4 regions of the Mesorhizobium sp. M0571 genome follow, and region 4 is predicted to be linked to each of the others. Evidence: predicted binding sites of a transcription regulator. Region 4 holds the regulator's gene; each other region holds the start of a gene.

Region 1 (5,724 bases), on a different contig from region 4:
TGGCGCTCGGCAAGGGCGAGGTCGTCTTCCTCGAAGATTCCGGGCCGGTCGCCGATGCCGAGATCGTCACCGATCCCGGCCCCCTGCCCGCCGGGCCGATGGATATCCAGCTTCTCGGCACCGCCGTCGGCGGCGACGATGGCGACTTCACCTTCAACGGCCAGCCGGCCGGCTATGTCCAGCGGCCGCCTGGGATCCGGCATCTGCGCAACGTGTTTGCGCTGCACGTGCTGAGCGATTCGATGGTGCCGCGCTACGAGCCCGGCGAGATGATCTATTGCGGCGGCCGCGAGGCCGTGCCCGGCGACCATGTGGTGATCGAGACGCTGCCCGAGGAGAACGAGCACAACGGCAAGGCCTTCATCAAGAAGCTGGTCAAGCGCACCGCCGCCGAACTGATCGTCGAGCAATACAACCCGCCCAAGACGCTGACCTTCAACCGCTACGCGATCAAGAACGTCTTCCGCGTCATCCCGCTCAAGGAATTGCTGGGGTATTGACGCGGCGCTGGCGCGCGCCCTTCTCCCCTTGTGGGAGAAGGTGGATCGGCGCGCAGCGCCGAGCCGGATGAGGGGTGTTGGAAGAAATGAGGTGTTAAAAATATTCGAACGATTCTAAATCCTTACGTCTTCAACTCCGCGATCCGTCCAACACCCCTCATCCGACCGAGCTTCGCTCGGCCGCCTTCTCCCACAAGGAGAGAAGGAAGAACACCGCCCCTCCCCTTCAAGCCCGCCTCGATTGCTCCGGCTCGCGGCCATTGAGCATCCGCGCCTCGGCCAGGGCCCGCTGCCGGTCGTCGATGAAGGCTGCCTGGATCGAAACGGCGGCGCCCGGCAGGCCGTCGGCCCGGCAGGCCTTGCAGATCAGGCGCCCCGAAAGTGCCGCCAGCGGCGTCTCCGGCCTCACCCCATGCCGCTTGAGCTCGGCCGGCTTCCACCACCTGTTGCGGCCGCAATCGATGCACTCGACGGCAATCGAGACAACATCGGCGATCGTCGCTTCCTTGCCTGCTAATGCCATAGCCATCCCCATCTTTGTTCCTGCTTTGTTCGCAACATTATCGGTTTTCGGAGCGGAGTCGAGTCGGTTCCGCTTACATTGACGTGAAAGTTTCACTTGTCATATTATTTGAGTTATGCTTATATCGATGTGCGAGCTGGAATCGGCGCGAGCAACAGAACTGCGGCCGCTCCGTCGGCCGGCAGCAAGGGAACGACGATGGACCCAGCCCAGTTCGCCCATGCCTGCGGCTATACTGGCGACAGCCCGGCCATGCTCGCCGCCTTCGCGGCCATCCGCCAGGACGGCATTCGCAAGGCGCGCCAGGGCCATCGCCGGCGCAAGGCGGCGATCGACCGGATGAAGCCGAGCCGCGCTTTGTTCCTGGTGGCGATCCGCCCGGCGCAGTCGGCCGAGGAAGCGATCGAGGACGCCGCCCGCTTCCTGTCGATATTCCGCAACATGCCGCGCTGGCGGCAGGAAAGGCGCGGCGCCGACCTCGCCCGGGCCAGGCAGCAGCGCCTCTTCGCCCGCTTCTTCCGCCGCTACGGCCACCGCCTTTGGGCGCTGGAGGCGGCGTAGCGTTGGCCGGGAACCAGCCACCTCGTTTTCACTGAAAGCTCGGCGGGACAGCGCCCCCTCTGTCCCGCCGAGCTTGCTTGCATCAGACGCTGGCGTTCGCTTGCGACTCAAGTGGGACATTGCGATCGCCGACACCGCGCCGTATGTCTCCACGTGATGAGCGAGATCGAATTCCGTCGCGCGCAAGCGCCCGACCTGCCGGCGATCGTTGCAATGCTTGCCGACGACATCCTCGGCGCGGGCCGGGAAGACCCGTCCACGCCGCTCGCGCCTTCCTATCTCGATGCCTTCAGGGCGATCGATGCCGACCCCGACCAGTTGTTGGCCGTGGCTGTCGAGGCCGGGCAAGTGATCGGCACCCTGCAACTCAGCTTCACTCCCGGCATTTCGAGGAAAGGCGCCTGGCGCGGGCAGATCGAAGGCGTTCGCGTCGCCCGGCAATGGCGCTCCCGCGGCATCGGCAAGCTGATGGTCGAATGGGCGGTTGAAACGTGCCGCTCGCGCGACTGCAGCTTCATTCAGCTCACCACGGACAAGGAACGACGGGAGGCGCACGCATTCTACGAGCGCCTCGGTTTCACCGCCAGCCATCTCGGCTACAAGATGGCGCTGTAGGTCAGCATTTCATCGCATGCAGCGCCAACTGCTCTTCTTCGCCGGCCCACTGATGGAGCATTGACAAGCCGGCCTTCCGCCCTGCTCCATCCGCTCCATGATTTACGACCGACGCTGGCTTGAAGCAGCCTTTCGCGCAAAGCCCCGGCAGAAGTTCCTGTTCTTCTGGGGCCATGAGCCGTCCAAGGACGGCCGCATAGCCGCATCGTGCTTCAGCCAGTGGTGGCATGCGCCCTTTATCGTCGATGGCCTGAGCTATCCGACTGCGGAACATTGGATGATGGCTGAGAAGGCACGTCTGTTCGGTGATGCTCAGGCGGCAACGCAAATCCTCAAGGCGGCGAGCCCCAAGCAGGCAAAGCAGCTTGGCCGGCAGGTGAGCGGCTTCGATGGGGCCAAATGGGATGCCGACAAATACCGCATCGTCGCCGAAGGGAGCTTTCAGAAATTCCGGCAGAACGCGGCGCTGCGCGAATATCTGCTGTCGACGCATGACAAGGTGCTGGTCGAGGCAAGCCCTGTCGACCGGGTGTGGGGCATCGGCCTTGCGGCGGATGACGAGAGGGTCGCGAACCCGCTGCTGTGGCGCGGCGAGAACCTGTTGGGATTCGCGCTGATGCAGGCCAGGGATCGGCTGCGCGGCTGAACAGACTGAGCGACGCGCATGCCGCGCGTCCGCCCGGCGTCTCGGTGGGCGGTAGCCTTTGCGCTGCTTGACAATCCGCCGGCAACGTTCTCTTTATGTTCCATTCAAAACTCTAGACAATGCGGCGTTTGAACCGCCGCGGGCGAACGGGCCGGATGGAAGCCAACATCCTCCACGCGGATCTGGATGCCTTCTATGCCTCGGTCGAACAATTGCTCGACCCGGCTCTGCGCGGCAAGCCGATCGCCGTCGGCGGCGGCGTTGTGCTGGCGGCCTCCTATGAAGCCAAGGCCTTCGGCGTACGCGGCGGCATGCCGGGGCGGCGTGCGCGGGAGCTCTGCCCCGGGCTGATTTTCGTCGGCGGCCATTTCAAGGACTATCAGCGGCTGGGCGATGCGGCCATCAAGGTGCTCGGCGATTTCACGCCTGTGGTCGAGCGGATTTCCATCGACGAGGCCTTTGCCGACGTCGCCGGCTGCACCCACCTGTTCGGCTCACCGGCCGAGATCGCCGGCAAGATCCGCCGCCGCGTGCGGGCCGAGCTCGGCCTGCCGATCTCGGTCGGCGTGGCGCGCACCAAGCATCTGGCCAAGATCGCCTCACAGGTCGCCAAGCCCGACGGGCTGGTGGTGGTCGATCCGCGCGACGAGCTGGAATTCCTCCACGATCTGCCGGTCGAGCTAATGTGGGGTGTCGGTCCGGTCACCAGGGAGCGGCTGGCCGGCATCGGCGTCAACACCATCGGCGAGCTGGCGAAGACCAACGGTGGGGCGCTGGAGCGCCTGCTCGGGCCGGCGGCCGGAGAAAAACTCAACGCGCTGGCGTGGAACCGCGATCCGCGCAAGCTCGAGACGCAGCGCCGGGCGCGCTCGGCCGGCGCGCAATCGGCGCTCGGCCGAAAACCCGCCGACGAGGAAGTCTTCGTGCCGGCGCTGCTGCATCTGGCCGACAGGGTCGCCACCAGATTGCGGGCGAAATCCCGGCCCGGCCGCACCGTGACGGTTCGCGTCCGCTTTGCCGATCTGCGCTCGGTGACGCGCTCGATCACGCTCAACCAGCCGATTTCGGCAACCGCCATGCTGGCCGAGATAGCCGAGGCGCTGGTGCGCAAGGTGCTGGCCGACCATCCGCACGAAAAAACCATCTCGCTGCTGGCGATCGCCGTCTCGCACCTGGAAAAGCAGCCGGGCCTGCAGCTGGAACTGCCGCTCGGGCTGGACGACGACCGCCGCCGCCCCGGCACCAGGAAGGGCGCGGCGCGCTGGACCGCCGACCGCGCCATCGACAAGATCCGCGACCGCTTCGGCTGGGAGGCGGTCGGCTATGCCTCGGTCGCGCTCGGACTGTCACGGTCGGTTCCCGACGCCTTTCGCGAACTGGCCGAAAAGGAATTGTGAGGCGGCTTGGCCGGACCGATGCGATGCACTTTGCAACAGAAGCGATCGGTCGTCGTTCCTGCAAAAACGCGACGTTCGAGGCGGCCCTGGTCGTCAGACCAAAAGCGTTGCGCTGCCCCAGGCGATCAGGGCGATGCCGGCCGCCCGGCCAACCCACCGGCCTGCAGGAAACACCTTTTCAACCATCACCAGAATAGCGAGCCCGGCAACCCACACCAGATTCATTATGCCACCCACGAACAACAACGCCATCAGCATCCAGCAGCATCCGACGCAAAACGCCCCGTGCAGTGCGCCCAAACGCAGCGCGCCAAGTGCGTGGGGACGCCACTGGCGGGAAAGGAACGCCGTCGGTGTCCGGCAATGCGACAGGCAGGCGTTCTTGAGCGGCGAGAACTGATACAGGCCCGCGGCGATCAGGACGATGCCTGAAAGCCAGCGGCTCTGCGAACTCATCATCGTCGCGGTAACGAACGCCTCGCGTTCGAGCAGCCAATGCAACCCGGCTGCCGCGACGGAGAACCCCAGCCAGACCAGGAGGTAGCCTGCCATAAATACGCCGGTGGGCGCGAGCTTGTCCTGGATCTGATCCTGTGCGAGCGCATGGCGATGTACGCGCGCATAGAGCAGGATGGTCGGCGCGGCGCTCGGGGACATCATGGCGACCATCATGACCCACCACATGGCGATCATCAGCGCCCAGATCGCGGCCCCCCAGAGCCGCGGTTCCGTCGCCATGGCCATCGCGCTCATGTCCATGCCGGGCATGTCGGAGGTCACGTCGGCAGTTTGCTGGTGGGGGAATAGCGCGAGCCTCGACATCTCCCACGCATTCATGCCGAGGCCTGCACCGGCGACGATATAAAGCCAGGTCAGCAGGCACAGCGCCACCACTCCCGCAATCGTGAGGACGCGGTCGCGTCTGAGCAGGCGTTCAAGTGGCGACGCGCCGTCCATGCGACGCGTCAGGCTCGCACCACCCCGTGATTGTTGAGATGCAGCCGCGCGAACTGGCCGTAACTGTCCTTCGTGTTCACCTGAACCGGCCCGCTGGTTGTGCTCGAGGCACTACCGATCTCGGCGACCGCATATTCGAAGCCGTTCGGCAACACGATCTGAGCGCGCGAGTCCGCGCCCGTCACCTTGTTGCGGATCGGTTCACCTACCGTTTCGATGTAGTCCTTAACGAAGATGCGGCCCCTGCGGCCGTCGATATCGAGGTCGAGATCGATCTTCGTGAAAACCGGATCATTCATTTTCGTCACGGTTGAGGCGTAGACGGCGAACATCGTCGCGAACGGGTCGGTGTCCTGGCCGGTCATGATGCGCAGCAGCGCTTGACGCTGCCGGTCTGTTGCGTTCTCGTCGACGAAAGCGATGGCTTCGCCGTTGCCTTCGTGGATCGCGCCAGGCCATTTGAAGATCGCAGCGATCCGGAGGCCATCGAGACCGGTCTCGCCATGATGCCCCTCATCGATCTGG
Region 2 (5,724 bases), on a different contig from region 4:
GGCTGCAGGCGGCATAGATCGGAGATGACCACCGAAAGCTACCGCCCGCGCCGCTCGGTGCTTTACGTCCCGGCCTCGAACGACAAGGCGTTGGCCAAGATCCCGTCGCTGGCCTGCGATGCCGTCGTCATCGATCTCGAGGACGCCGTCGCCTCGGCCGATAAACTTTCCGCGCGAGAAAAACTCGCGGCGATTTTCGCCGGCCGTTCCAGCCGGCGTTGCGAGATGGTCGTGCGCATGAATGCGCTGTCGAGCGAATGGGGCGCCGACGATCTGTTGGCCGCGGCAAAATGCCAGCCCGACGCCATCTTGCTGCCCAAGGTCGACACGCCACGCGACATCCTCGAGGCCGGCGACGTGCTCGACGACAATTTTGCGCCGGAAGAGGTCAAGCTATGGGCGATGATCGAGACGCCCAAGGCGCTGCTCAACATCGGGCCGATCGCCGAGCTCGGCCGCGATCCGGCCTCCCGTTTGGTCTGTTTCGTTGCCGGAACGAATGACCTGGTCAAGGACACCGGCATACTCGCCACGCCCGACCGGCGCTATCTCGTGCCGTGGCTGATGCAGATGGTGCTGGCGGCGCGCGCCGGCGGCCTCGACCTGCTCGACGGTGTCTTCAATGATTTTCGCGAAATGGACGGGTTTGCGCGCGAGTGCACGGAAGCGGCCGCCATGGGCTTCGACGGCAAATCGCTGATCCATCCGGCCCAGATCGAGGCCGCGAACCGCGCCTTTGCGCCGTCGCCTGAAGCGATGGCCGAGGCGCGCGCGGTCAAGGAAGCCTTCGCGCTCGCCGAAAATACCGGCAAGGCGGTGATTGCGCTGAACGGAAAAATGGTCGAACGGCTGCATTTGGCGCAGGCCGAAAAACTGCTGGCGAAGGCCGCCGCTGTTCGCGCATGATATCGCAACCGACGACGGGAATTGAAGAATGAAACTCTACCGCTTTTTGTCCGGTCCGGACGATGCCAGCTTCTGCCACAAGGTGACGGCGGCGCTGAACAAGGGCTGGCACCTGTTCGGCTCGCCGACCTATGCCTATGACAAGGAAGCCAAGACCATGCGCTGCGGCCAGGCCGTCGTGAAGGACATCGAGGGCCAGGAATACGGCCCCGACACCAAGCTCAGCGACTGGTAGGGTTCGGCTCTATCCTGTGGGCGCTATGGCCCACTGCCCTAGCTTCAGGTTGAGTTTGCCCATCGCCCGTTCCAGGCCGTTGGCGCCGCCCCTCACCTGCCTACCGGCATCCTCTCCCCGTATAGTGACGGGGAGAGGGGTGCTCTCATCGGCGATTTCGCCAATCACCAACGTTGTAGAACAGCGCCGAGGCTGCGGCCAGCTTCTTTCTCCCCGTCACTATACGGGGAGAAATGCCCGGCAGGGCAATGAGGGGCGGCGTCAACATCGACAATTGATCGTCTCTAACGGACCGGCCGGTCGAATTGGCCGATCGTCATGCCCATTTGATGCCCCCTATTCAGCCGCTTCCTCGATCTTCTCCATATCGTCGTCCGACAGGCCGAAATGGTGGCCGATCTCGTGGATCAGCACATGGGTGACGATGTCGCCCAGCGTTTCCTCGTTCTCGGCCCAGTAGTCGAGGATAGCGCGACGGTAGAGCGTGATGCGGTTCGGCCCCTCGCCGGTCTGCGGATTCCAGCGCTCGGCGATGCCGCGCCCCTCGAACAGGCCGAGCAGGTCGAACGGCGTTTCCAGCGACAGGTCGTCCATGATCTCGTCGGTCGGGAATTCGGCGATCTGGATGACGATCTCGCCGGTCAGCTTGCGAAATTCCTCCGGCAGATGGGCATAGGCCTCCAGCGCCAGGAACTCCATTTCCTCCATCGACGGCGAAAGCTGGTCGTGCCAGATGCGGGTTTGGTAGATGCGAGCCATGCGTTGTCCTTTGATCCCGGCATATAGGCTTTCAGGCCGGACTCGGCAAATGGCCGGGCTGGAGCGCCCGTGTCATGTTCCCACTACAGGAATAAATTCCCCATGACTCCGCTTGACTCTTTGGCCGCCCTCTGGAATCTATAGGAACATAACAGGAACAATTGTGAGTGGAAGCTGACCGTCATGGCGACAAGCGCCGTGGCGCGGGAGACTGTTTTTGCCCTGCGCCGCCAGATCGCGAAGATCGAAGGGACCTTGCCCGAGCGCCTGGAGGCGCCGGCCGGTTCGTCGTTTGATGCGGATGTCAGCCCCCAGACTCTGACATTCCCTCGGGATCTGACGCCCCCTCGGAATCTAACTATTGTCCGGCGCGGCCTCGCCGTGGCTTCGCAGGATGCGTTTTTGCGCACCGGTGCCCAGCGCCTCGATGCTGCGCTCAGCGGCGGCCTGCCAAAGGCGGCGCTGAGCGAGTTTCATGGCGCCGCGACCCGCGATGCCGGGGCCGTCGCCGGCTTTGTCCTGTCGCTCGTCAGCCTGATCCTCAGCCAGGGCCCGCGATTGCCGGTGCTGTGGATCGGCACATCGGAGATTTTCCGCGAGGCCGGCTTCCCCTACGCCAGGGGGCTTCACGCCTTCTTCGGCATCGAGCCGGAGCAATTGCTGTTTTCCGAGGCGCCAAGGCTCCTCGATGCGTTGTGGGTTGCCGAGGAGGCTGCCCGGATGACGGCGCTTGCCGCTGTCATCCTCGAAATCCGCGGCAACCCGCAGCGGCTGGACCTCACCGCGACGCGGCGGCTGCACGCCCGGGCGCAGAGTGCGGGCCGGCCGCTGTTCCTGCTGCGCCAGGCCGGCGAGCCCGAGCCGACGGCAGCGCCCGTCCGCCTCATCCTGTCGGCGGCACCCGCGGCAGCGCGCGAGACAATCGCCGGGCCGCTCGCCGGCTCGATCGGCCGACCCGCCTTCACCGTTACCATCGGCAAGAGCCGCACGGCCTTGCCCGGACAATTCACACTGGAGTGGAACCCCGATGAACGCCTATTCGAAGAAAGACGGGGCGAGCAAGGAAGGGCTCAGGAATGGGCAAAGAATCCTGTCCCTGTGGTTTCCGCATCTCGCCGCCGAGAGGATCCTGCGGCAGCGTCTGGGGCGGTCCTGGCGTTCCCGGCCGTCGGATCACCTGCCGCTGGTGATCAGCCATCGCGACAGGAACGCCCAGCGCATCGCCGCCCTCGACGAACGGGCTGAGGCGCTCAATCTGAAGCGCGGCATGGGCATAGCCGACGCACGCGCCATGCATCCGTCGATCGACATAGTGGAGGCCGATCCGGAGGCCGACCGGCGCCTGCTCGAAGGCCTCGCCGACTGGTGCGACCGCTACACGCCGCTGGTGGCGCTCGATGGAACCGATGGCCTCTATCTTGACGTCACCGGCTGCACCCATCTTTTCGGCGGCGAACGCTCGATGCTGGACGACATCCTGTCGCGCTTTTTCCATCAAGGCTTCGATGTCCGCGCCGGGCTTGCCGCCACACCAGGTGCTGCCTGGGCGGCGGCGCGGTTTTCCGGCGACCGTATCGTCGCCGATGGTGAGGAGGAGGCGCTTCTCGCGCCGTTGCCGCTGGCGGCGCTGCGCATCGACGCGGAGGTCCGCGCCAGCCTTGAAAGCGTCGGCCTGCGCACGGCGGGCGCCGTCATGGCAGCACCGCGCGCGCCGCTTGCCCGCCGCTTCGGCACATCGCTGCTTTTGCGCCTCGACCAGGCGCTCGGCCGCCTCGACGAGGCGGTGTCGCCGCGCCTGCCGGTCGCACCGCTTTCGGTCGAACGCCGTCTTGCCGAGCCGATCATGCTGACCGAGGACATCGAGCGGCTGACAGGCATGCTGGCGGCAACGTTGAAGAGGGATCTCGAACGCCGCGGCGAGGGCGCAAGGCGGCTGGCGCTGCTGCTCTTTCGTGTCGATGGCGGCGTCAGCCGCATCGCCGTCGGCACCTCGCGGCCCTTGCGCGAGCCGCTGCTGATCCAGAAATTGTTCCACGAAAGGCTTGCCGCGCTCGAACAGGATATCGACGCCGGCTATGGCTTCGATCTCGTGCGCCTCTCGGTGCTGACCGCCGCCGCCTTCGACATGCAGCAGGCCGACCTTGCCGGCGAAACGAGCGACGACGGCGCCGATATCGCGCTTTTTGCCGACCGCATTCGCGCCCGGCTCGGTGAAGGCGCGGTCTTAAAACCGGTCGCCGTCGAGAGCCATCTGCCGGAGCGCGCCGTCGCCACCATTCCCTTCGCGGAAGCGCCGCAAAGAACTTCGCCGCCGAAGCAGCCGGGCAAGGCGAAGGACGTCCCCACGACTGTCTTCCAGCCGGAACGGCCGATCCGGCTTTTCCGTTCGCCCGAACCGATCGAGGTGCCGGCCACCGAAATGCCGGAAGGTCCGCCTTTGAACTTCCGCTGGCGCCGCGCGCTCTACCGTGTCGCGCGCGCCGAAGGGCCGGAGCGCATCGCGCCTGAATGGTGGCGAGAGGCGGCGGGACAGCACGATGCGCCGACCCGGGATTATTTCCGCATCGAGGATGCCGACGGCCGCCGTTACTGGCTCTACCGCCAGGGCCTCTACGGCGCCTCTCAAGTCCCGCCGCGCTGGTTCATGCATGGGATCTTTGCATGAATGCGCTGACGGCCATTCCCTATGCCGAATTCGGCATCCAGTCGAACTTCTCGTTCCTGCGCGGCGCCTCGAAACCGGAGGAACTGGTGGTCGCGGCAAAGTTCCTGGGATTTTCGGCGATCGGCCTCGCCGACCGCAACACGGTGGCGGGCGTCGTGCGTGCCTGGCAGCAGGCCAAGGTGGAGGGTTTTTCCTATCATCCCGGCTGCCGTCTGGTTTTTTGCGACGGCACGCCGGACATCCTCGCCTATCCGCAAAACCGCAAGGGCTGGGGCCATCTCTGCCGCATGCTGACGCAAGCCAATTTGCGCGACGAAAACGAAAAAGGGGCAACGCTCCTCAAACAGAGCGATCTTCTCGAATGGGGCGATCTCTTGTCGCTAGCCATCCTGCCGGATCTATCGACGGGTGCGGATGGCTTCGACTTGCTTAGCCGGCTCAGGGATCGCTTCGGAGAAACCCTGCGGCTTGCGGTTTCGCCGGATTACCGCGGCAACGACCGCTTTCGGGTCGAGCAGGCGGCGGCAATGGCCGAGCTGGCCGGCATCCCCTTGATGGCGACCAACGACGTTCTCTACCATACGTCGGAGCGGCGCCCGCTGCAGGACGTGCTGACGGCGATCCGCCTCAATATGCCCGTCGCCGAGGTGGGGCTGGAACTGAACGCCAATGCCGAACGTCATTTGAAGCCGCCAATGGAGATGGCGCGGCTTTTTCGCCGGCATCCGCAAGCCTTGGCGGAAACGCTGCGCTTTGCCGGGGAACTGACCTTCTCGCTCAGCGACCTGCAATACAACTATCCTGACGAGCCGACGGAATCGGGCCTCGGGCCACAGGCCGAGCTGGAAAGGCTGGCCAGGGAGGGAGCGGCCATCCGCTACCCCTCAGGCGTGCCTGCTTCCGTGACGCAGCGCATCGAGGAGGAGCTCGCCTTGATCGAGCGCCTGAACTATGCGCGCTATTTTCTGACTGTCTACGACATCGTCAAATTCGCCCGCAGCCAGAACATACTCTGCCAGGGGCGCGGCTCCGCGGCTAACTCGGTGGTCTGCTATTGCATCGGCATCACCGAGGTGGGACCCGAGAGGATCGCTACGCTTTTCGAGCGCTTCATTTCCGAGGAAAGAAACGAACCGCCCGACATCGACGTCGATTTCGA
Region 3 (5,724 bases), on a different contig from region 4:
AAAGCTTTCCGGCCGTTTCGGGCGGCTTCGAGATCGAGACCGAAATGTCGGTGCACGCCTCGCAGCTCAAACTGCCGGTCAGCGAGATCGGGCTCGATTATGGCCGCCGGCCGCAAGGCTCCTCGTCGAAGTTGTCGACCTTTCGCGACGGCGCCAAGATCCTGTGGATGTTCGCCATGCTGATGAAGGAGACGCAGCCGTTGCGTTTCTTCGGCGCTTTTTCGGTGTTCTTCCTGGCATCGAGCTTGTTCCTGATGACGCCGGTGCTGATCGAGTTCGCCGAAACCGGCCTCGTGCCGCGTATGCCGACCTGGGTGCTGTCGGTCGGCCTGCTGCTGCTGTCGATGCTGGCGGCGGTGACCGGGCTGATCCTCGATTCGGTGTCGCGCGGCCGAGCCGAGCAGAAGCGCATCTTCTATCTGTCGATGCCTTCCGGCCGCGTCGAACGCGAACGCGCGAGCGCGCTCGCCACCTTGAAGAAGGCCGAACCGCGCAAGACCTCGCGGGCCGCCTAGGGTCGAAATGGGACGCCTCGCCCGCTTCATTGTCGCTGGCGGTATTGGCTTCGTCGCCGATGCGGCGGCGCTATGGCTGGTGCTGGCGGCAACGCCGCTCGGACCATTCGCGGCTCGCATCATCTCGATCGGTTTTGCGCTGTCCGTCACCTGGCTGATCAACCGCCATCTGACCTTCTCGCCTTCCAGCCGGGGCATCGCGCGGGAGGGCGCACGCTATGGCGGCGTCGGCATCGCCACCAGCGTCGTCAATTATCTCGTCTATTGCGCCATGCTGTTCGCGCTGCCGATGGTGCCGCCGCTCGCGGCCCTTGCGGTTGCCTCGCTGGTTGCCATGGCGCTTTCCTTCCTCGGCTATTCCAAGCTGGTCTTCGACCGCTGAAGGCACATCGCGTTGGGCTCTGCGCCAAGCGAAGCGCGGCCCCATAACAAGCTGACCGATTGGCAGAAGGCGCCGAGTTCCGTATATCGCTGTCGGTGAACGCCCGGAGACCTGCCGTGAAGCTGAAAATCGCCGTCCAGATGGACCACGTCTCAACCGTCTCGATTGCCGGTGACACGTCGTTTGCGCTGTCGCTGGAAGCGCAGCAGCGCGGCCACCAGCTGTTCCACTACACGCCCGACCGGCTGTCGCTGCGCGACGGCAAGGTGTTTGCCCGCATCGAGGAGATGCAGGTCCGCGACGAGAAGGGCAATCATTATTCGCTGGGCGAAGAAGTCCGCACCGATCTTTCGGAGATGGACGTCATCCTTTTGCGTCAGGATCCGCCCTTCGACATGAACTACATCACCACTACGCATATCCTCGAGCGTATCCATCCGAAGACGCTGGTGATCAACGATCCTGCCTGGGTGCGCAACAGCCCTGAAAAGATCTTCGTCACCGAATTTTCCGACCTGATGCCGGCGACGCTGATCACCAAGGACCCGCTGGAGGTCGCCGCGTTCCGCAAGGAGTTCGGCGACATCATCATCAAGCCGCTCTACGGCAATGGCGGCGCCGGCATCTTTCACCTGCACGAGGCCGACCGCAACCTTGCCTCGCTGCTCGAAATGTTCGGCCAGATGTTCCGCGAACCCTATATCGTGCAGCGTTACCTGAAGGAGGTGCGCGCCGGCGACAAGCGCATCATCCTGATCGACGGCGAGCCGGTCGGCGCCATCAACCGGGTGCCGGCCGAGCACGATTCCCGCTCCAACATGCATGTCGGCGGCCGCGCCGAAAAAACCGAATTGACGGACCGCGAGCGTGAGATCTGCGCCCGCATCGGCCCGTCGCTGAGAGAGCGCGGCTTCATCCTCGTCGGCATCGACGTCATCGGCGACTACATGACCGAGATCAACGTGACATCGCCGACCGGCGTGCGCGAGGTACAGCGCTTCGGCGGCGCCGACATCGCCAGCCTGTTCTGGGATGCCGTCGAGGACAAGCGGAGAAAATAGACCCCGCTGCCCTACGCTGGTTTGGCGTACTGCTCGGCGCTCATGACTTCGATGCACACAAAGCGCTCGTTGCCTTCCACCCAGGCGTCGTGGCCGGGCGGAATTGTATAGGACGTGCCTTGCTCGAAAGTTTTCTGTGTTCCGTCATCCAATCTGACGGTGATGGTTCCGGATGCGACGTAGCCGACATGCGACACCTGACAGCTGTCCGTCTTGACGACCGGCTTCACACACTCGGACCATTTCCATCCTGGCTCCATATTGAGCCGCCCGAGAGTGAACCCGGGAAGCCGCACCACTTCGACGCGTGTCTTGTCGGGCGCCCGAACTTCATCCGGGGTATCGTGAGACTTGGCTGCAAATTTCGTGACGTTCATTCCACCATCGGCCATAGCATCCTCCCCTGTACTCGACGCGGAACCTGGCGTTGCGATTGTCGGAACCGCTGCCGGATTTATATCTCATTTAGCGCCAAAATAATAAGCAGTAGCTAAAATATATGCCTTCTCGACGAGCCCAGCCTCGCTGCCGTCACTTGCATTGTCAGGCCGAGGTCATTGCTTTGACGGACGTCCGTTCCCCAAATGTTCTTGCCTTCGCCCAAAATCTGTGGTTGTCTCCGGTGACGCCGTTCGCGGCATGATCGCAGGGGGCAAGCCTGCAGCCGGGGTGAAGACATGGTGGCGCGGGTTCGCACGGTTGCTTTCCAGGGCATCGAGGCAGTGCCGGTCGACGTGCAGGTGATGATCGCGCCGGGCAAGGTCAACATGCACATCGTCGGGCTGGCCGACAAGGCGGTGGCCGAAAGCCGCGAGCGGGTGCAGGCCGCCCTGCACGCCTCCGGCCTGTCGATGCCGTCGAAGAAGGTCACGGTCAATCTGGCGCCCGCCGACCTGCCCAAGGAAGGCAGCCACTACGATCTGCCGATCGCACTCGGGCTGATGGCGGCGCTCGGCGCCATTCCGGGCGACATGCTGGCCGGCTATGTCGTGCTTGGCGAATTGTCGCTCGACGGCACCATTGCCGCGGTCGCCGGCGCGCTGCCGGCGGCGATCGGTGCCAAAGCCGAAGGCAAGGGCTTGATCTGTCCGTTCGCCTGCGGCCCGGAAGCCGCCTGGGCCGGCAAGGACTTCGACATTCTGGCGCCGCGCAGCCTGATCGCCATCGCCAATCATTTTCGTGGCACGCAGGTCCTGTCGCGGCCGGAAGCCGGCATCCATGCTTCGGCGCGCGACCTGCCGGACTTTGCCGACATCAAGGGCCAGGAGACCGCCAAGCGGGCGCTGGAAGTGGCGGCGGCTGGCGGCCACAATCTTTTGATGGTGGGACCGCCGGGGTCGGGAAAGTCGATGCTGGCGCAGCGGCTGCCGTCGATCCTGCCGCCACTGGCGCCCAGGGAATTGCTGGAAGTCTCGATGATTGCCTCGGTGGCCGGCGAGCTTGGCGAAGGAAAACTGACCGACCGGCGGCCGTTCCGCGCGCCGCATCATTCGGCCTCGATGGCGGCGATGGTCGGCGGCGGCCTGCGCGTGCGGCCGGGCGAGGCCTCGCTTGCCCATCACGGCGTGCTGTTCCTCGACGAGTTTCCGGAATTCTCGCCGCAGGCGCTCGATGCACTGCGCCAGCCGCTCGAGACCGGCGACTGCATGATCGCGCGGGCCAATCATCGCGTCACCTATCCGGCGCGTATCCAGCTGGTCGCGGCGATGAACCCGTGCCGTTGCGGCATGGCCGGCGAGCCGGGCTATCGCTGCCTGCGCGGTGATCGCTGCCGCACCGACTACCAGGCGCGCATTTCCGGCCCGCTGCTCGACCGCATCGACCTGAGGATCGAGGTGCCGGCGGTCTCGGCCAGCGATCTGATCCGGCCGGACCGGGCAGAGAAAAGTGCCGCGGTGGCGCTGCGCGTCGCCCGCGCCCGTACGATCCAGCGCGAGCGCTTCGAGCGGCTCGGCGCGACCGCCACCACCAACGCCCATTGCTCGCCCTCCGTCATCGAGACGATCGCCATGCCCGATGCCGCCGGCCTGTCGTTGCTGAGAGATGCCAGCGAAAAACTCGGCTTTTCCGCGCGGGCCTATCATCGCGTGCTGAAGGTGGCGCGGACATTGGCCGACCTCGAGGCCAGCGAAACGGTCGGCCGCATCCATCTGGCCGAAGCGATTTCCTACCGCATGAGTTCGGAACGGATGGCGCAGGCGGCGTAGCGTTTCCCTCCCCCTCGAGGGGAGGGTGGCCGCGAAGCGGCCGGGTGGGGTCGCCGGTGAGACGCTCGGCCTTCAACGCCTGCGCCATATGCGGCAGATCAAAGTGGCACCGAGTATCGGTCGCTAAGACAATCCTCGTTCCCGTCCTTGTCGACGGAATGGGAGTCGGCGCACTTCACGCAGGACCCCTCCCGGCCCTTCGGGCCACCCTCCCCTCAAGGGGGAGGGGGATGCCGGCGCCCGACCCTCCGCGCATCGTGCTTGCCGGCTCAGGCGCTCCGCTCCGCCTTCAACTCCAGTCGCCGCGCGTGCAGCACCGGCTCGGTGTAGCCATTGGGCTGGACGCGGCCCTTGAAGACGAGGTCGCAGGCGGCGAGGAACGCGATGGAGTTGTCGAAATCGGGTGCCATCGGCCGGTAGAGTGGATCGCCTTCGTTCTGGCGGTCGACGATCGCTGCCATGCGCTTCATCGTTTCCATCACCTGCTCGGGCGTGCAGACGCGGTGATGCAGCCAGTTGGCAATGTGCTGCGAGGAAATGCGCAGCGTGGCGCGGTCCTCCATCAGGCCGACGTCGTTGATATCCGGCACTTTCGAACAGCCGACGCCCTGGTCGATCCAGCGCACGACATAGCCCAGAATTCCCTGCGCGTTGTTGTCGAGTTCCTTCTGGATGTCCGCCTGAGACCAGTTCGGCCGGACCGCGACGGGCACCGAAAGGATGTCGTCGAGTTTTGCCTTGGGCCGGCTCTTCAGCGCAGCTTGCACGGCATGGACGTCGACCTTGTGATAATGGGTGGCGTGCAGCGTCGCGGCCGTCGGCGACGGCACCCAGGCGGTGTTGGCGCCGGCCTTGGGATGCGCGATTTTCTCGGCCAGCATCGCCGCCATCAAATCGGGCATCGCCCACATGCCCTTGCCGATCTGGGCGTGACCGGCCAGCCCGCATTCCAGCCCGGTGTCGACGTTCCAGGCTTCGTAGGCGGCAATCCAGGCGGCCTGCTTCATGTCGCCCTTGCGGATCATCGGGCCGGCTTCCATCGAGGTGTGGATCTCGTCGCCGGTGCGGTCGAGGAAGCCGGTGTTGATGAACACGACGCGCTCCTTCGCGGCGCGGATCGCCTCCTTGAGGTTGACGGTGGTGCGCCGCTCCTCGTCCATGATGCCCATCTTGATGGTGTTTTTCGCCATGCCGATCAGCGCCTCGACACGGTCGAAAATCTCGACGGCGAAGGCGACTTCCTCCGGCCCGTGCATCTTGGGTTTTACGATGTACATCGAGCCGGCACGGGAGTTTTGCCGGCGGCCATTCGGGCCGATGTCATGCAGCGCAATCAGCGCCGTCAGCGCCGCATCCATGATGCCTTCCGGCACCTCGTTGCCGTCGCGGTCCGATATCGCCGGATTGGTCATGAGGTGGCCGACATTCCTGACCAGCATCAGCGAGCGGCCGGGCAAGGTCAGCGTGCCGCCATCGGGCGCGGTGTAGGTGCGGTCGGGGTTGAGCCTTCGGACAAAACTCTTGCCGGCCTTGGTGATCTCCTCGGCAAGGTCGCCCTT
Region 4 (5,724 bases):
ACGCGGCTGACGGGTCGCGTCGTGTCGTTCGAGCCCATGGCGAGCGGCCGCATCAGGCTGACGATCGACGTGATCTCGACCGCCCGGCCGACACTGCGCTACATGCCGGAACGGGTCCGCGTTTCGGCGATGAAGATACCGGCTGAGCTGACCGCAGGTTCCGAGATCACCGGCTATGTGCGGCTGCTGCCGCCGACCGGCCCGGTGCGGCCCGACAGCTACGACTTCTCCTTCGACAGCTATTTTGCCGGTATCGGCGGCAGCGGCTTTTTCCTCGGCAATCCAAAAGTCGTGCCGTCGGGCGGCATGCCGCTTGCTGCGCGGCTTTCTTCGGCGGTCGAGGATGCCCGCGAATCGATCGCCGACCATATCCGCAGCCGCATCGGCGGCGCCGAGGGGGAAATTGCAGCCGCGCTGATCGTCGGCGTGCGCGCCGGCATTCCCGAGGAGATCAACGAAGCGATGCGGCGTACCGGCATCTACCACATCATCTCCATCTCAGGGCTGCATATGGCGTTGGTCGCCGGCACCATCATGGCCCTCCTGCGCGGCGCCTTTGCGCTGTTTCCCAACTTCTCATCGCGACGGCCGGTCAAGAAATATGCCGCAGCCGCCGCGCTTTTTTCGATTGCGGCGTACCTCGTCTTTTCCGGCATCGTGGTGGCGGCCGAACGCAGCTTCATCATGCTGGCGGTGATGCTTATCGCCGTGCTGTTCGACCGGGCCGCGCTCACCATGCGCAATCTGGCGATCTCGGCCATCGCGGTCATCCTGGTGTCGCCGCACGAGGTGGTCGGTCCGAGTTTCCAGATGTCCTTCGCCGCGACTGCGGCCCTTGTCGGCGCCTATGCCGGCTGGTCCGATTACCGCGCCGGCAGGGCCACCACGCCGCCACCGCGGCGGTCGCCGCTACGCTTCGCCACCCGAAAGGTTCTGTTGGGCATGGGCGGCCTCGCGATGACCTCGATCATTGCAGGGGGCGCCACGGCGCTTTTCGCTATATGGCATTTCCAGCGCGTGGCGCCGCTCAGCCTGTTCGCCAATCTGGCGATCATGCCCATTGTCTCGCTGGTCGTCATGCCTTGCGCGGTCCTCAGCGCGCTGGCGATGCCGTTCGGCGCGGATGGGCCTTTCCTCTATGTGATGGGCAAGGGGCTGACGGCGATGATCGCCCTGTCCGGATGGATCTCCGAGCGCTCGCCGATCGACGCGGTCGGGCTGATTTCGCTGAGATCGGTCCTTCTGGTGACGATCGGTCTCATAATTGCCAGCATGGCCACGACCTGGCTGCGGCTCGCGGCACTTCCTTTCGCGCTCGCCGGCTTGCTGACGACTACGCAGACGCGCGCACCCGACGTATTGATCTCGGAGGACGCACGGCTGGTCGCGCTGCCGATCGGCAGCGGTGAACTCGCGGTCAACCGAGCACGCCCGAATGAATTCACCATCGACAACTGGAAACGCGCCCTGACCTCCGAGGCCATCGTCGCGCCGGAAACACCGGGAAAGAACGACCCGCAATTCGACATTGCCGACCCAGCCGATCTGCCAGCGGGCATGCCTTTCATTTGCACGGAGGGCCTCTGCCTTGCCCGCCATCCATCCGGTGCGATTGTCGCGCAAGCCAAGGACCGGGATACTGCGCGGCCAGCCTGTGCTTTTGCCAGTTTGATCGTCATCGACGACGCCACCGCCCATAACCCCTGCTACTACGACCGGCTGGTCCTCGTCGTCACCAAACGGCAACTGGCGCGCGCGGGAAGTGCCGCCGTGTATTTCGATCCACAAGCGGCAACGCGCGCAGAAATCCGCTTCGCGGTCGAAAAATCATACCGGCCCTGGCATATGCAGCGGAAGTTTTCACGCGAGGCCAGAGGCCTGCCGCCATATCGCAAGGCCGACAAGCCTAAAGCCGGCACCACACCCAAGGGCGCAACTCAGTAGCGGCGGATCAGCCCGACGAGTTTGCCTTGCACCTTGACCCTGTCTGGCCCGAAGATGCGCGTCTCATAGGCCGGATTAGCGGCTTCCAGGGCGATCGAGGCGCCCTTGCGGCGGAACCGCTTCAGCGTCGCTTCCTCCTCGTCGACCAGAGCCACCACGATCTCACCGGGGCTCGCCGTATCGGCATTGCGGATGATGACCGTGTCGCCGTCGAAAATGCCGGCCTCGATCATCGAATCGCCTTTGACCTCAAGCGCATAATGCTCGCCGCCCATGATCATGTCCGGCGGCACGGAGATCGAATGCGTCTGGTGCTGGATGGCGTCGATCGGCACACCGGCGGCGATGCGGCCCATCACCGGGATCGACACGGCGACGACGACATCGTCGTCATTGCCGGCTGCAGGGACGCGCGACGATGTCGGCTTGCCTTGCCGTCCCAGGCTGCCCTGCCCAGGACCGCCTTGCCCAAGACTGCCCTGGATGACGCTCGGCGAGAACTTGCGTGCCGCATTGAGGCCTGGGGCGATCGAGTCGGGCAGGCGCAGCACCTCCAGGGCACGGGCCCGGTTGGGCAAACGGCGAATGAAGCCGCGCTCCTCCAGCGCCGTTATCAGCCGGTGGATTCCTGATTTGGAAGCCAGGTCGAGCGCTTCCTTCATCTCGTCGAAGGAGGGCGGGATACCGCTTTCCTTAAGCCTTTCGTGGATGAACATCAGCAGTTCGTGTTGTTTGCGTGTCAGCATAGCGACCCCCAACAGAATCAGAAAAACAAACCCAGAACAAACACTATCTGTTCCATTTGTGTTCCGCAACTGTTTAAAGTTTAATGAATGTGTTGACGGTTTGTTCAGCGTAACATCAGCACGTCGCAGGGAGCATCCGCCGCCGCGGCGGGTGCGAACGGTGCGCGAACGATCAGCCCGTTCGCATCGGCCAGCATTTTCAGCATTGAGGAATCCTGAATGCCGAACGGCGTCGCCACCAGCGTGCCGGCGTCGTGCCTGACAACAGCCCGCACATAATCCTGCCTGAGATCATTGGCCGGCATGGCAGCGCCGAGCCGCGCCCGACGTATATCCTGCTGAAAGGCCCGGCCGCCGAGCCGCGCCAGCAGCGGCTTCAGGAAGAGCTGGGTGCAGACCAGGCTTGCCACCGGATTGCCGGGCAGGCCGATGCAGCGGATGTCGCCCAGCCGCCCGAACATCAGCGGCTTGCCGGGCCGCATGGCGATCTTCCAGAAATCGAGGGTCATGCCTTGCCCGGTCAGCACGTCATGGACGAAGTCGTGGTCACCGACCGAGGCACCACCCAGCGTGACGATGACATTCGCGCCGGCCTTCACCGCCTTTGTCACCAGCGCAGCGATCGCCTCCTTGCGGTCCGGCGCGATGCCGAGATCGAGCGCGCGCGCGCCGACCGACTGTGCGGCGGCGGCGACGCCATAGGCGTTTGACGAGATGATCTGGTCGGGGCCAAGCTCGCTGCCCGGCGGCAGCAATTCGTCGCCGGTGGCGATGATGGCGACCAGCGGCCGCTTGACCACGCAGACCTCGGGGTGGTTGGCCGATGCTGCCAGTGACAAGGCCGCCGGATCTAGCAGGCGGCCCTGGCCCAGCAGGACGTCGCCCTTGGCGAAATCAAGCCCGAGGCGGCGGATGTTGCGCCCTTGCACCGTCGGCTCCGTCACTTCGACGCTGCCGCCGCCGAGGTCGCGGACGTTCTCCTGGATGACGATGGTGTCGGCGCCTTCGGGAAGCGGCGCGCCGGTAAAGATGCGTACGGCTTGCCCTTGCTGCACCGCCCCGGCAAAGCCGCGTCCGGCTGGCGCCATGCCGATCACCGAAAGCTTTGCTGGTAGGGAGGCGATATCGGCGGCCCGCACGGCATAGCCGTCCATGGCGGAGGCATTGAACGGCGGCTGGGTGCGGAGCGCCACAACCGGCTCCGCCAGCACGCGGTCTGCGGCATCCAGCAGTGCGACGCGTTCGCCCGGCAGCGCTGCTGCGCCGTGCAGCAGGCGCTCGAGCGCCTCGGCAACTGGGACCAGCGCCATTATCGGCCCGCCCCGGTGGTCCCATCTCCGGTGACCCCGGTGACCTTGTAGTCGCCGGATTTGCCGCCGGTCTTTTCAACCAGCCTGATGCCGGAGATAACCATGGCACGGTCGACCGCCTTGGCCATGTCATAGATCGTCAGGCAAGCTACCGAGACGGCCGTGAGCGCCTCCATCTCGACTCCGGTCTTGCCGGTAACGCGGGTCAGTGCTGTCACTTTCAGGCCGGGCAGCGCCGCGTCCGGCTCGATATCGACGGATATCTTGGTCAGCAGCAGCGGATGACAGAGCGGGATCAATTCATGCGTCTTCTTGGCCGCCATGATACCGGCGATGCGCGCGGTGCCCAGGACATCGCCCTTCTTGGCATCGCCGGCGAGGATCATGTCCAGCGTCTCGGGCCGCATCGAGACGAAGCCCTCTGCGACTGCCGTGCGCACCGTCTCAGCCTTGTCGCCGACATCGACCATGTTGGCTTCGCCCTGTGCGCCAAGATGGGTGAGGGCGGCCGCCATCCTCAGACCGCCTTAGAGCGACGTGCGTCCGTTTGGACGCACAAAGTACGCTCTAACACTTTGAATCTATGCATCGTGCTCTCCGAAAATCGACTCCGATTTTCGGGCCGATGCATTGGCCGGCGCCTTGCCCGTCAAAAGCAGGCGCGTTGCCGCGGTCACGTCCTGTTGACGCATCAGGCTCTCGCCGACCAGGAAAGTGGCGATGCCGCTCCGCTCCAGCCGGCGGCAATCCTCATGCGAAAAGATGCCGCTCTCGCTGACCAGCAGGCGGTCGGCCGGCACCATTGCGGCCAGCCGTTCCGAGGTCTCGAGGCTGGTTTCGAAGGTCCGCAGATTGCGGTTGTTGATACCGATCAGCCGCGACGACAGCCGCAGCGCGCGTTCCATTTCGGCCTCGTCATGCACCTCGACCAGCGCGTCCATGCCGAGCTCGAAAGCTGTCGCTTCGAGTTCCCTTGCCACCGCGTCGGCGACGCTGGCCATGATGATCAGGATGGCGTCGGCGCCCCATGCCCTGGCCTCGTAGACCTGATAGGGGTCGAACAGGAAATCCTTGCGCAAGGCTGGCAACTCGACGGCAGCGCGCGCAGTGGTGAGGAATTCGGGCGCGCCCTGGAAGGAGGGTGCGTCGGTCAGCACCGAAAGGCAGGCGGCACCGCCTTTCGCATAGGCCCTGGCCAGCGCCGGCGGATCGAAATCGGCGCGGATCAGGCCCTTGGACGGGCTTGCTTTCTTGATTTCGGCGATCAGCGCGAACCTGCCGGATTTGCGCCTGGCCTCAAGAGCGGAGAGAAAGCCGCGCGGCGCATCGGCGTCCTTGGCCCGCGCCTTGATCTCGGCAAACGGCGCGCGCGCCTTGGCCGCCGCGATCTCGTCGCGCTTGTAGGCCTCGATCTTGCGCAGGATATCGGACATAGCCCTAACCGTTCGAAATCTCGACCAGCCTGTCGAGCACTTTCAGCGCGCGGCCGCTGTCGATGGCCTGCGCCGCCGTCACCATGCCGTCGGCAAGCGTCGTCGCCTTGCCGGCCACCACCAGCCCGGCGCCGGCATTCATCAGCACCGTATCGCGAAAGGCGCCGGCAGCGCCGCCCAGCATATCGCGCAGCGCCTGGGCATTGTGGGCGGCGTCGCCGCCGCGCAACTCGTCCTTGGTGTGACGCTTCAGCCCGACGGCTTCCGGCGTCAGCATAAAGCTGCGGATCT

The links. Region 4 encodes LexA, which represses DNA repair genes until DNA is damaged. Its sites were predicted from a motif close to TGTTCNNNNTGTGTTCNG; they were not measured.
Region 1: the regulator LexA is predicted to act here: its motif matches at 2,931-2,948, upstream of dinB (DNA polymerase IV).
Region 2: the regulator LexA is predicted to act here: its motif matches at 2,043-2,060, upstream of NKI85_RS25225 (ImuA family protein).
Region 3: the regulator LexA is predicted to act here: its motif matches at 2,533-2,550, upstream of NKI85_RS17780 (YifB family Mg chelatase-like AAA ATPase).

Annotation. Positions count from the first base shown of each region.
Region 1 is NZ_JAMYQT010000015.1:127,382-133,105, forward strand. It holds gene NKI85_RS19270 (XRE family transcriptional regulator) at 1-500, shown strand, start outside; gene NKI85_RS19275 (hypothetical protein) at 727-1,029, opposite strand; gene NKI85_RS19280 (hypothetical protein) at 1,222-1,584, shown strand; gene NKI85_RS19285 (GNAT family N-acetyltransferase) at 1,741-2,199, shown strand; gene ybiA (riboflavin biosynthesis intermediates N-glycosidase) at 2,297-2,845, shown strand; gene dinB (DNA polymerase IV) at 3,001-4,242, shown strand; gene NKI85_RS19300 (DUF2182 domain-containing protein) at 4,336-5,199, opposite strand; gene NKI85_RS19305 (DUF1326 domain-containing protein) at 5,208-5,724, opposite strand, start outside.
Region 2 is NZ_JAMYQT010000025.1:28,110-33,833, reverse strand. It holds gene NKI85_RS25240 (HpcH/HpaI aldolase/citrate lyase family protein) at 25-906, shown strand; gene NKI85_RS25235 (DUF1737 domain-containing protein) at 935-1,141, shown strand; gene NKI85_RS25230 (metallopeptidase family protein) at 1,478-1,900, opposite strand; gene NKI85_RS25225 (ImuA family protein) at 2,084-3,145, shown strand; gene NKI85_RS25220 (DUF6504 family protein) at 3,087-4,565, shown strand; gene NKI85_RS25215 (error-prone DNA polymerase) at 4,562-5,724, shown strand, end outside.
Region 3 is NZ_JAMYQT010000014.1:31,175-36,898, forward strand. It holds gene NKI85_RS17760 (glycosyltransferase) at 1-515, shown strand, start outside; gene NKI85_RS17765 (GtrA family protein) at 523-897, shown strand; gene gshB (glutathione synthase) at 1,014-1,958, shown strand; gene NKI85_RS17775 (cupin domain-containing protein) at 1,970-2,350, opposite strand; gene NKI85_RS17780 (YifB family Mg chelatase-like AAA ATPase) at 2,636-4,165, shown strand; gene NKI85_RS17785 (malate synthase G) at 4,435-5,724, opposite strand, start outside.
Region 4 is NZ_JAMYQT010000048.1:32,162-37,885, reverse strand. It holds gene NKI85_RS31315 (ComEC/Rec2 family competence protein) at 1-1,944, shown strand, start outside; gene lexA (transcriptional repressor LexA) at 1,938-2,690, opposite strand; gene NKI85_RS31305 (molybdopterin molybdotransferase MoeA) at 2,795-4,000, opposite strand; gene moaC (cyclic pyranopterin monophosphate synthase MoaC) at 4,000-4,515, opposite strand; gene trpC (indole-3-glycerol phosphate synthase TrpC) at 4,582-5,433, opposite strand; gene trpD (anthranilate phosphoribosyltransferase) at 5,438-5,724, opposite strand, start outside.